Regions from separate parts of the Mesorhizobium japonicum MAFF 303099 genome, predicted to be linked through region 2. Evidence: predicted binding sites of a transcription regulator. Region 2 holds the regulator's gene; each other region holds the start of a gene.

Region 1 (4,185 bases), 2.4 Mb from region 2:
CTCAGGCCCCAACCGGTTGGCCGTCCTTGCGGCGGATGGCGACGACCGATGGCCGCGGCGGCTGGCCGTCCTTGAAATCGGGCCACAGCGACTGCGCCTTGTCGAGCGTCTCGGCATCTTCGGAGGGATGCTGGACCGAAAGGAACAGCGTCGTGCCATCCGGGGTGAAGCAAGGGCCGGTCGCTTCGGCGCCATGCGGGCAGGTGAACAGCAGCTTTGGCAGGCCGCGCGTCGGGCCTTCCGTGTCGACGCCATAGACGCCGTCGGGCAGGTCGAAATCATTGGCGCCGTCGGTCGCCACCCACAGCCGCCCGGCCGGATCGAATGTGATGTTGTCGGGGCAGACGAACCAGCCATTGTCCGACGTGTCGGGATGGAAGGTGGCGCCGACTTTGGCGTCCTTGGGATTGCCGCAGAGCACGAACAGGTCCCAGGCGTATTTGTCGGCGGTGTGGTCGGCCTCGATGCCGCGGCCGCCTGGCGGGATCAGCTCGACGATGTGGCCCCAGAGGTTTTCGGGTCGCGTATTGGCCGGGTTGACCTTGGATTCGTCGCGCTTCTTGTTCTTGGTCATGACGGCGTAGACGCGGCCGGTAACCGGATTGGTCTCGATGTCCTCCGGCCGGTCCATCGGGGTCGCACCGAGCGCGTCGGCGGCAAGGCGCGTCTTCAACAGCACGTCGGCCTGGTCGGCAAAACCGTTTTCCGCCGTGAGCTTGCCCTGGCCGTGGACCAGCGGCAGCCATGTCATCGAGCCGTCGGCGTCGTAACGGGCAACCGAGAGCACGCCATCATCGAGAAGGCCGTTGCTGGAAGCCGGGTTCGTCTTGTCGTAAGCCTTGTTCGAGACGTAGCGGTACATGTATTCGAAATAGTCGTCGTCGCCCATGTAGACGACGATGCGACCGTCCTTGTTGAGGACGACCGTAGAGGCCTCATGCGACATGCGGCCAAGGGCCGTGCGTTTCACCGGCCTCGACCTGGGATCATAGGGGTCGATCTCGACCACCCAGTCGAAGCGGTTCGGCTCATTCGGTTCCTTGTCGATGTTGAAGCGGTCGTGGAAACGGCCACGGCCGTAGATGTCGGAGCCATCGAAGCCGTAGCGATCGAGAATATCGGCGGTCGGCGCCTTTTTCGGGTCGCCGCCGAACAGGTCGGAAACGCCTTCCTCGCAGGTCAGCACAGTGCCCCAGGGGGTGAAGCCGCCGCTGCAATTGTAACTGGTGCCGAGCACCTTCGTGCCGGTCGCATCGGCGGAGGTCTTCATCAAGGCATGGCCGGCCACCGGTCCCGAAACAGCCATTTCGGTGTTGGCCGTGACGCGGCGGTTGAGCGGGCTGTCCTCGACGGTTTGCCACTTGCCGTCCTTGAGCATGATTTCGACGATCGAATGGCCCATCGCCGCCAGGCCGAGATCGACCTGTTCCTTGCTCATCGCCTTGCCGGCGCCGTCCTCGGTCATGCCGGGGAACATCACATTGGGTGAGATGTATTCGTTGTTGACGCAAAGCAGGCCGTGGTCGGAGTTCACCGAACCCTTGGGCAGTGGCAGGAAGGCGATGTAGTCGCAATTGTAGCCGAAACGCTTGTCCTGCTCGTCGGCAGCGACCTTGTTGCCGTCGAAATCCAGCAGGCCGGCGACAAGCGGATCGCCCCAGCGGGCGACGATCGTGGTTTCATAACCCTCGGCAGCGGCGTGGGTCTTGTCGTAGACGCGCTTCAGTTCGGAAAAACCGAGGGTGGAAAGTGCAGCAGCCGCATGCGTTTCGCCGGCAAACAACGAGCCGACAAAGCTGCCGCCGGCGATCACGGCGCCAGATGCCAGGCTGCCTTTCAGTAGGGACCGGCGCGAGACGCGCTCGGCGATGATTTCGCGAATGACAGGGGAGGATGAAGACGGGGAATTGGCCATGTGTCTGCCTCTCGATGTGGATGGTGACGGCGCACCGCTGCCTATCCAGCTTCGGCTACATCCAGATGACACGAGAGGGCGACACGGCTTGTGGTCCGTACGGCGGCGCCGTTCGAGGGAAGGCCTATGGATTGCTGCCCAGGGTGCAGGTCGAGGCGGTGAAGGCGCCGTCGGGCTGCTTCATGATGATGTCGAAGGAGGGCGGGTTCTGGCCGTCCAGCGTTGCCTGGGTCATCGACAGCGAGTTGCCGCCGGCGGTGTAGCCGCCGAGCGGTCCCAGCCAGGAGATCTCGCCATTTGCATTCATCTGATAATTGTAAGCCTGCTGGGCGGTTCCGAAGGTTACCGGGCCTGTATAGACGTTCCCCTTGATGGTGATGTCGCCGAGGTCGAGGAACATGCCGAGCAGGTAGACTTCGCAGTGATAGGTGCCGTCAGGCATCTTGCCGTCGCTGAAGTCGGCGTGTGCGGCGCCGGTCGCTGCCGCCAGAAGCACTGTGCCGATAAGAATGCGTGAAATCAGGGATGCCATGACGCCGCTCGGTTAAGCAGCGAGCTTGCCCTATTTTTGCGCTGTGCCGCAACATTTGTCGTTCTCGCCTCGCGTCCGGAGGCCAAAATCTAGGCATTTGGTGGAATTGGGCAGAAATTAGGCATCAGCTGTGTGCGCTGCGCAAATTTCCCTCAACCAATTTTTAACCGGCTCTCCTTTGTTTGTTCAATCTAATATACTAATCATCTGATAATGTTTGAATATTTGCCGTTTTTCAGAATCCCGACAGCGGTTGGCATGGGGGTTGCATTGTATTGTTGCGGTGCAATCAACCAGCTTGGGAGTCTTCCGTATGAGGGGTAATTTCTCGACAATAACAAAAATGTTTTCGGCGAGCGTGGTTGCCGCCGGCCTGTTGATGTCGGCTCCCGCCAGGGCGGCCGACGATACGATCAAGGTCGGCATTCTCCATTCGCTGTCGGGGACCATGGCGATTTCGGAGACGACGCTGAAGGACGCCATGCTGATGCTCATCGATGAGCAGAACGCCAAGGGCGGCCTGCTCGGCAAGAAGCTTGAAGCCGTCGTCGTCGATCCGGCGTCCAACTGGCCGCTGTTCGCCGAAAAGGCGCGCGAGCTGATTTCGAAGGACAAGGTCGCGGCGGTGTTCGGCTGCTGGACCTCGGTGTCGCGCAAGTCGGTGCTGCCGGTGTTCTCCGAGCTCGACAACATCCTGTTCTACCCCGTCCAGTATGAGGGCGAGGAAAGCGAGCGCAACGTGTTCTATACGGGTGCCGCACCGAACCAGCAGGCCATTCCGGCGGTCGACTATCTGATGAGCAAGGACGGGGGCTCTGTGAAGCGTTGGGTGCTGGAAGGCACCGACTACGTCTATCCGCGCACCACCAACAAGATCCTCGAAGCCTACCTGAAGTCCAAGGGCGTCGCGGCCGAGGACATCATGACCAACTACACGCCGTTCGGCTTCTCCGACTGGCAGACGGAAGTCTCGGCGATCAAGAAGTTCGGTTCGGCCGGCAAGAAGACCGCCGTCGTCTCGACCGTCAACGGCGACGCCAACGTGCCGTTCTACAAGGAACTCGGCAACCAGGGCATCAAGGCCGAGGACATCCCGGTGATGGCCTTCTCCGTTGGTGAGGAAGAGCTCGCCGGTCTCGACACCAAGCCGCTGGTCGGACATCTGGCCGCCTGGAACTATTTCGAGAGCGTCAACACGCCTGAGAACAAGAAGTTCATCGCTAACTGGCACAAGTTCATCAAGAACAACAAGCGCACCACCAACGACCCGATGGAAGCCCACTATATCGGGTTCAACATGTGGGTGAAGGCGGTTGAAAAGGCCGGCACCACCGATCCGGACAAGGTCATCGATGCCATGATCGGTGTTTCGGTGCCAAACCTGACCGGCGGTTATTCGACGATGATGCCGAACCACCATATCACCAAGCCGGTGCTGATCGGTGAAATCCAGGCCAATGGCCAGTTCGAAACGGTCTCGAAGACGCCGGGTCTGGTGATGGGCGACGAATGGTCCGACTACCTGCCCGACTCCAAGGACCTGATTTCCGATTGGCGCGCGCCGCTCAGCTGCGGCAACTTCAACGTCAAAACCGGCAAGTGCGGCGGTAAGGGCACGAACTGATCCTCCCCGGGCCGGACCTTCAGGTCCATGCCCAAGGCCGCGCGCGTCCGGACGGTTTCCTCCGCTGTCCGGACGCCCACTCAACCTTCAAGGGTCATCAAAAACCGATGAAGA
Region 2 (4,185 bases):
GCGCCGGGCCGGTCGGCCCTCGCGCACCGAGATCGCCGCGACCACCGGCCTCAGCCACTCGACCATATCGGCGATTTCCTCCGACCTGATCGGCGAAGGCATACTGGCCGAGGGAAAGCCGAGCGAGGCCGGCGCGCTGAAACGCGGCAGGCCGCAGGTCGGTCTCGGCCTTAACCCGGAGGCCGCGGCAGTGATGACCGTGGTGCTGTCGCTGAACTTCCTCTCCGTCGCCGTCATCGATTATGCCGGCCAGGTGATATCGGAAGAACAGCGCCGGCTGGATACGCTGACCATGTCGCGCGAGGCGCTGATCGGCGAGTGCGTGGCCATCGTAAGGCGGCGTCTCGAGGATCCCGACATCGACGTGCGCAGCGTCGCCCGCATCGCGCTGGCGATCCAGGGCATCACCGACACCGAGGCCCGGGCGATGCTGTGGTCGCCGATCACGCCGCAGACCGATATCGCCTTCGCCGACATACTCGAAGCCGAGTTCGGCATCCCCGCAACCATGGAAAACGACTGCAACATGATGGCCGTGGCGCTGCGCTGGCGCGATCCCGAGCGCTACCGCGACGACTTCATCGCCATCCTTTTGTCGCACGGCATCGGCATGGGGCTGGTGCTGAAGGGCGAGCTGTTCACCGGCACCCATTCCTCGGGCGGCGAGTTCGGCCACATGATCCATCGGCCGGGCGGCGCGCTCTGCCGCTGCGGGCGGCGCGGCTGCGTCGAGGCCTATGCCGGCAATTATGCCATCTGGCGCAACGCCAGGCAGCTCAGCGAGGACACCGAGCCGGTGGCCGATGTCAGCGACGCGCAGATGCGGGCGCTGGCCGCGACGGCGCGCGAACGCGACGGACCCGAGCGCGAAGCCTACCGCAAGGCCGGCGAGGCATTGGGCTACGGCCTCGGCAGCCTGTTTGCGCTGATCGATCCAGCACCCGTTGCCATGGTCGGCGTCAGCGCCGCCGCCTTCGACCTGATCGAGCCGGCATTGCGCGAGGCGATCGCCCAGACCGCCGGTGGCCAGCACTCGGAATCGATCTCCTTCGACACCGAACCGAACGAACTGCCGCTGATCCGCGAAGGTTGCGCCATGCGCGCGCTGACCTTTGTCGACCAGGAGATTTTCGCGCCGGGCGTGCAAACGAAAGCAGGCCTTGCCGCGAAGAAAAACGTCGCCTGATTCAGGTCGTGCTCAATCCTCGCGGATCGCGTAGCCCGCCCCACGAATGGTTCTGATAACATCCGGCATGCGGCCATTGTTGACCGCCTTGCGCAGGCGGCCGACATGCACGTCCACGGTGCGCTCGTCGATGTAGATCGTCTCGCCCCAGACATTGTCGAGCAGCTGGCTGCGCGAGAACACGCGGCCGGGATGACGCATCATGAATTCGAGCAGGCGGAATTCAGTCGGCCCGAGCCGGATCTCGCTCTTTTTGCGATAGACCCGGTGTGATTCACGGTCGAGCACGATGTCGCCGACCTTGAGCACGCTGGACAGCACTTCCGGCTTGGCGCGGCGTAGCAGCGCCTTCACGCGAGCCATGAATTCCGGCGTCGAAAACGGCTTGACCAGATAGTCGTCGGCGCCGGTGGAGAGCCCACGCACACGGTCGCTTTCCTCGCCCCGCGCGGTCAGCATGATGATCGGCAGCCGCTCGGTCTCGGGCCGCATCCGCAGGCGCCGGCAGAGTTCGATGCCGGACACCGCCGGCACCATCCAGTCGAGCACCAGGAGATCGGGCACGTTCTCCTGCAGGCGGATTTCGGCTTCGTCGCCGCGTGTCACCACCTCGACCTGGTAACCCTCCGATTCCAGATTGTAGCGGAGGAGCACGCCGAGCGGCTCCTCGTCCTCCACCACCATGATGCGTGGTGCGATCATCGATTGGTTACCCCTGCGCTCAGGCCGCCGGCGCCGACATCGCCGTCTCGTCCTGTTTTGGACGGTTGGCGGGCAGTTGCGTGCCGGTCAGGACATAGTACGCATTCTCGGCGATATTGGTCACGTGGTCGCCGATGCGTTCGAGATTCTTGGCGCAGAACAACAGATGCGTGCAGGCCGTGATGTTGCGCGGATCTTCCATCATATAGGTCAGCAATTCGCGGAAGACCGAGGTGTATTTGACGTCGATGCGCTCGTCGTCGGCGCGCAGCTTCGCCAGTGCCGCGGCATCGCGCGCCGCATACTCCTCGATCACGCCCTGCACCTGGATCAGCACCAGCTGCGCCATGGCGTCGATGGAATGCGACAGGTCGCGCGGCGTGGCGCTGAGGCCGACAGTGCCGACCCGCTTGGCGATGTTCTTGGCAAGGTCGCCAATGCGTTCGAGGTCACCAGCCATGCGGATCGAACCGACCACATGGCGCAGGTCGTCGGCCATAGGCTGGCGCTTGGCGATCAGCGTGATGGCGCGGTCGTCGAGTTCGCGCTGGCGCGCATCCATGATGGCGTCGTCGGAGACGACGCGCTGAGCGAGAGCATTGTCGGAATTCAGAAGCGCCTTGGTGGCGCCGCCGACCATCGAGCCGGCGAGGTCGCCCATGTCGCTGATCAGCCTGCTGATCTGTCCGAGATCCTCGTCGAAGGCTGCGACTGTGTGTTCGGCCATGATCCTGGTCCTCGTATGCGTGCGATCAGCCGAAGCGGCCGGTGATGTAGTCTTGCGTGCGCTTCTCGCGAGGCGACGTGAAGATCTTCTCGGTGCGGTCGAATTCAACCAGTTCGCCCAGATACATAAAGGCCGTCTGCTTCGACACGCGCGCCGCCTGCTGCATGTTGTGGGTGACGATGACGATCGTGTAGTCGGCCTGCAGCTCGTCGATCAGTTCCTCGATCTTGGCGGTCGACAGCGGGTCGAGCGCCGAGGCCGGCTCGTCGAGCAGGATGACCTCCGGCTTCACCGCCACGGTGCGGGCGATGCACAGCCGCTGCTGCTGGCCGCCCGACAGGCTGAGGCCGCTGGCATTGAGCTTGTCCTTGACCTCGGTCCACAGTGCCGCGCGCTTCAGCGCCTGCTCGACACGGCCGTCCATCTCGGCCTTGCTGATCTTCTCGTAGAGCCTGACGCCGAAAGCGATGTTTTCGTAGATCGACATCGGGAACGGCGTCGGCTTCTGGAACACCATGCCGATCTTGGTGCGCAGCAGGTTGAGGTCCTGCGAACGGTCGAGAACGTTCTGGCCGTCGAGCAGCACCTGGCCCTCGGCGGTCTGCTTGGGATAGAGCTCGTAGATGCGGTTGAAGACGCGCAGCAGCGTCGACTTTCCGCAACCCGACGGGCCGATGAAGGCGGTGACGCTGCGCTCGGGCAGCGATAGCGTGATATCCTTCAGCGCCTTCGACTGGCCGTAGTAGAAGTTGAGGTTCTTGACCTCGATCTTGGCCTTGGTCACCGCCTCGGCGGCGATCGTCATGTCTGGAGACAACATCTGGCTCATTTGTCCTCTCTGCGTCCGGTCAGGCTGCGCGCAAAGATGCTGAGCGCGAGAACCGTCAATGTGATGATGAGTGCGCCGGTCCAGGCCAGCTGCTGCCATTCCTCGTAGGGACTGAGAGCAAACTGGAAGATGGTGACAGGCAGGCTGGCCATCGGCGCGTTGAGATTGCTCGACCAGAACTGGTTGTTCAGCGCCGTAAACAGAAGCGGTGCGGTCTCGCCGGAGATACGGGCGATGGCCAGCAATATGCCGGTGACGATGCCCGAAAGCGCGGCGCGATAGGCCACCGAGCGGATGACCACCCAGCGCGGCGCGCCGATCGCGGTGCCGGCTTCGCGCAAGGCGTTCGGCACCAGGTTGAGCATGTCCTCGGTGGTGCGCACGACGACGGGAATGACCAGGATGGCAAGTGCCACGGCACCGGCGATCGCCGAGAAATGCCCCATCGGCCGCACCATCAGCTCATAGACGAACAGACCGATGATGATCGACGGCGCCGACAGCAGGATGTCGTTGATGAAGCGCACCACCGTGGTGAGCTTCGAGAAGCGGCCATATTCGGCCATGTAGGTACCGGCCAGCACGCCGATCGGCGTGCCGACGATGATGCCGATGATGGTCATCACGATGCTGCCGTAGATGGCGTTGAGCAGGCCGCCGGCATCGCCGGGCGGCGGCGTCATTTCCGTGAAGACCGAGAGCGAGACGCCGGCCAGACCCTTGTAGAGTAAGGCGCCAAGG
Region 3 (4,185 bases), 1.5 Mb from region 2:
CGCCTGGACGCTGCTGAAGGGCCTGGAGACGCTGCCGCTGCGCGTGCGCCAGCAAACGGAGAGCGCCGGCAAGATCGCCGATTTCCTGGCCGAGCAGCCGCAGATCGCCCGCGTCATCTATCCCGGCCGCGCCGACCATCCGCAGGCCGAGATCGTCAAGAAGCAGATGTCGGGCGGCTCGACACTTATCTGCCTCGACGTCAAAGGCGGCAAGCAGGCGGCCTTCGCCCTGCAGAACGCGCTCGATATTGTGCTGATCTCCAACAATCTCGGCGACGCCAAGAGCCTGATCACCCATCCGGCGACGACCACCCACAAGAATTTGAGCGACGAGGCGCGCGCCGAACTCGGCATCGGGCCGGGCACGCTCAGGCTGTCGGTCGGCCTGGAGGATACCGACGACCTTCTGGAAGATATCGCGCAGGCGCTGAAGGCCGCCAAATAGGGAGCCGTCGAGGCAGCGGCGTCGGCGCCGCGATCAGGCGCGCGACGACGCCTCTTCCAGTTCGGCCGCCTTGGTGCCGATGGTCATCGCATTGCCGCGCCAGTCGACGGCGCCGCCAAGCCAGCCGCGTGCCCACATAGCTGGGACCATCAAGTCCCGCGCAATCATCGCCGCGACCGTGCGCGGCGACAGGTGCCAGCCCTTGGACCATGCCAGGGCGCATTCCGGAAGGTAGAAGGCGGCCAGCACGGCGATGGCCGTCAGCGGCAGGCTGAAGCCGGCGCTTGCCGCCGCAACCAGTGCAAGCATCAACGGCACCACCGCGCCAGTCAGGATTTCCGGCGCGAAGAACAGCGGGAAGGTGACGCGGCGCAGGCGCGCCCAGCGAGCCTGGCGCGACCAGATCGCGTCCAGCGTGCGCCGGCCAAGCGGCTGCTCGAAGGGTGCCGCGACAAGATTGACTCGCAGGCCAAGCCCATTGACCAGCTTGGTTGCGGCGGCGTCCTCGGCGATTTCAGCGGCCAGCGCGCGGATGCCGCCATTGGCATCCAGCATCGGCTTGTTCCACAGCATGCTCTTGCCCTGGGCAAAGCCAAGGCCGAGCGCCTCGCCAGCATACTGCCAGCGGGCCTGCAGCGTGTTGAGGAAGGCGCATTCGACCTCGGCCCAGAAGCCCTCCGGCCGCGAGCCGATCGGCGTCGAGCAGACAAGGCCGGTATCCGGCCGCCACGCCGCCATCAGATGCTGGATGTAGTCTCTCGGCATCAGCACGTTGGAGTCGGCCAGGACGACCCAGTTGTGCCGCGCGGCTTCCCAGCCCTTGACGCAATTGTTGAGCTTGGGATTGGCGCTGACGCGGTCGTCGCCGATCAACAGCCGGGCCGGCACTTTTGGAAAGCGGCCAATGGCGGCCCGGATCAACCTGACCACCGGGTCGTCGCCATGGGCAACGCAGAAGATCAGTTCGTAGCGCGGCCACTCGAGTGAGAAGGCGCGCTCCAGCGTCTCCTGCGTGAACGGCTCGACGCCGCGCGACGGTATGACGATCGATACTGGCGGCGATTTGCGGACTGGCCGCGCGATCGTGGTGCGCCGTTTCAGCTGTGAGGCGGCGAGCAGGATGCTGGCGGCGTTTGAAAGGATAAGAGCGATCGAAAGCGAGGCGGCTATGAGAGTGAGTTCCATCGAGATCTGGTCACTCCAGAAGAGACGGCCGCATCGTGGCCGTTTTCAACAGTTCGACAGAGCGCCGAGTCGCCCGGTGCGTGCACACCACCATTGTCATGTGTCACTTAAATGACATTCTTTGCCGGCACCTGCGTTTCAAGACGAGGCGCGACAAGACGCGCACGTTGACCCGCTCGCCGGGAGCGCCGAAAGTTCTGTTGGTTTGATCATGATCTCTGGACAAACGGAAACCCGTTTTTCCGAGAAAACCGGTTCCCACTTTTCGGGATCATGCTCTGACTGTTTTGGAGCCGCTTATGTACCGCGCCGTCACGCGCAACATCGAAGTGCAGGTCAGGCCGTTCTACCTCGAGGATCGCTCCGATCCTTCCGAGAACCGCTATGTCTGGGGCTATCAGATAACGATCGACAATCAGTCGGACGAATTCGTGCAGCTTCTGTCACGCTACTGGCACATCACCGACGGCGCCGGCCGGGTCGAGGAAGTGCGCGGCCCGGGCGTCGTCGGCGACCAGCCCGAACTCAATCCCGGCGACAGCTATCAATATACGTCTGGCTGCCCGCTCTCGACGCCATCAGGCATCATGGTCGGGCACTACACGATGCGCAACAAGCGTGGCGAGACCTTCGACATCGCCATCCCGGCGTTCTCGCTGGACCTGCCGGGGACCAGACGGACGGTGAATTAGCGTCCTTCTCCCCGTTTTACAGGGAGAAGGGATTGCCTCACTGAGCCGCCGCGAATTCCGCCGGGTCGAAGTCGTACTGCTTCGAGCAGAATTCGCAGGCGACATGGATGCCGCCGTCCTCGGTGCTGTCCTTGATCTCCTGCGCGGAGAAGCCCTCGAGGATGCCGCGGATCTTTTCCCTGGAGCATGAGCACTGGTCGCCGACGGGAACGCCGCCGAAGACGCGTACGCCATGCTCGTGGAACAGGCGATAGAGCAGCCGTTCGGCGCCGATCGTCGGGTCGATCAGTTCGGTCGGCTCGATCGTGCCGAGCAGCGCCAGCAATTCCTGCCAGGAATTGTCCGTGGGATCATGGATCTCCTCGCGCGGATCGCCGTCGCCGCCGTGCAGGTCCGGAACGCGCATGCGCTCAGGCGACTGCGGCAGGAACTGCGCCAGGATGCCGCCGGCGCGCCACTGCTCGCGCGCGCCGCCGACGCCGGGCGTCAAAAGCTTGGCGACAGAGAGCCTGATATCCGTCGGGATCTGTTCCGACTGGCGGAAATAGGTGCGCGCCGCGTCTTCCAGGGTTTCACCGTCGAGCTGGACGATACCCTGATAGCGCTGCGTATGGGCGCCCTGGTCGATTGTCAGCGCCAGCACGCCGCTGCCGAGCAGCGTCTGCTGGGATGTCTCACCTGCCGCGACCAAAGCCTCGAGCCTGTCGGCATCGAAGCGCGCATAGGCGCGCAGCGCCGAAGGCGTGCTAAAATCCGCCACCAGCATGTCGACCGGCCCGTCGGTGCGGGTCTGCAGGATGAACTTGCCCTCGAATTTGAGCGAGGTGCCGAGCAGCACCGTCAGCACGCAGGCTTCCGCCAGCAGGCGGGCGACCGGCTCGGGGTAATCGTGGCGGCTGAGAATGGCGTCGAGCATCGGCCCGAGCTGCACGGTGCGGCCGCGCACATCGAGCGGGCCAACCTCGAACGGCACGACATGGTCGTCGCCGGCATAGCCGAACTCGCCGAGTTTGGGGTGATGTTCAGTCACTTGATGCGTTTCCAACATGACAAAGCTCCAGGGCGCGACCATGCCGCCCCCTGGGGTGCATGCGTCCAAACGCGCTTGATTTGCGTGATGCGGCGCAGATAGGCATCGCGCCCCCGCAGATCAAGCGCCCAGACCTTTCAAACTCCAAGACACTTCAAGCCCCAAGACACCAGGCAAGCACCGCCTTCTGGGCGTGGAGCCGGTTCTCGGCCTCGTCGAAGACCACCGAATGGGGTCCGTCGATAACCTCGTCGGTCACTTCCTCGCCGCGATGCGCCGGCAGGCAGTGCATGAACAGCGCGTCCGGCTTGGCATGCGCCATCAGCTTGGCATTGACCTGGTAGGGTGAGAACACGTTGTGGCCGCGGGCGCGGTGCTCCTGACCCATCGACACCCAGCAATCGGTGACGACACAGTCGGCCTGGTCGACGGCTTCCTCGGGCGAACGGGTGAAATGCAGCTTGCCGCCATGCGCCTTGGACCAGTCGATGTGCTTCTGCGCCGGCTCGCTGCCCTCGGGCACGGCGACGTTGAGGTTGAAGCGGAACCGCGCCGAGGCTTCGAGCAGCGAATGCAGCACATTGTTGCCGTCGCCAGTCCAGGCGATGGTCTTGCCGGCCACCGGACCGCGATGCTCCTCGAAGGTCATGATGTCGGCCATCAGCTGGCACGGATGGGTATCGTCCGTCAGCCCGTTGATCACCGGCACCGTGGCGTTCTCGGTCAGCTCCAGCAGCCGGTCATGCGAGGTGGTGCGGATCATGATCGCGTCGACATAGCGCGACAGAACCTTGGCGGTGTCGGCAATGGTTTCGGAGCGGCCGAGCTGCATC

The links. Region 2 encodes PhoB, which activates phosphate uptake and scavenging genes when phosphate is short. Its sites were predicted from a motif close to TGTCATNNANCTGTCAT; they were not measured.
Region 1: the regulator PhoB is predicted to act here: its motif matches at 1,970-1,986, upstream of MAFF_RS04200 (PhoX family protein).
Region 3: the regulator PhoB is predicted to act here: its motif matches at 1,731-1,747, upstream of MAFF_RS23130 (ceramide glucosyltransferase).

The regions. Positions count from the first base shown of each region.
Region 1 is NC_002678.2:598,450-602,634, reverse strand. It holds gene MAFF_RS04200 (PhoX family protein) at 2-1,915, opposite strand; gene MAFF_RS04195 (hypothetical protein) at 2,040-2,447, opposite strand; gene urtA (urea ABC transporter substrate-binding protein) at 2,791-4,071, shown strand; gene urtB (urea ABC transporter permease subunit UrtB) at 4,179-4,185, shown strand, end outside.
Region 2 is NC_002678.2:2,993,201-2,997,385, forward strand. It holds gene MAFF_RS15630 (ROK family protein) at 1-1,186, shown strand, start outside; gene phoB (phosphate regulon transcriptional regulator PhoB) at 1,199-1,888, opposite strand; gene phoU (phosphate signaling complex protein PhoU) at 1,908-2,615, opposite strand; gene pstB (phosphate ABC transporter ATP-binding protein PstB) at 2,641-3,444, opposite strand; gene pstA (phosphate ABC transporter permease PstA) at 3,441-4,185, opposite strand, start outside.
Region 3 is NC_002678.2:4,538,306-4,542,490, reverse strand. It holds gene MAFF_RS23135 (O-succinylhomoserine sulfhydrylase) at 1-445, shown strand, start outside; gene MAFF_RS23130 (ceramide glucosyltransferase) at 479-1,630, opposite strand; gene apaG (Co2+/Mg2+ efflux protein ApaG) at 1,930-2,322, shown strand; gene MAFF_RS23120 (Hsp33 family molecular chaperone) at 2,360-3,394, opposite strand; gene argF (ornithine carbamoyltransferase) at 3,507-4,185, opposite strand, start outside.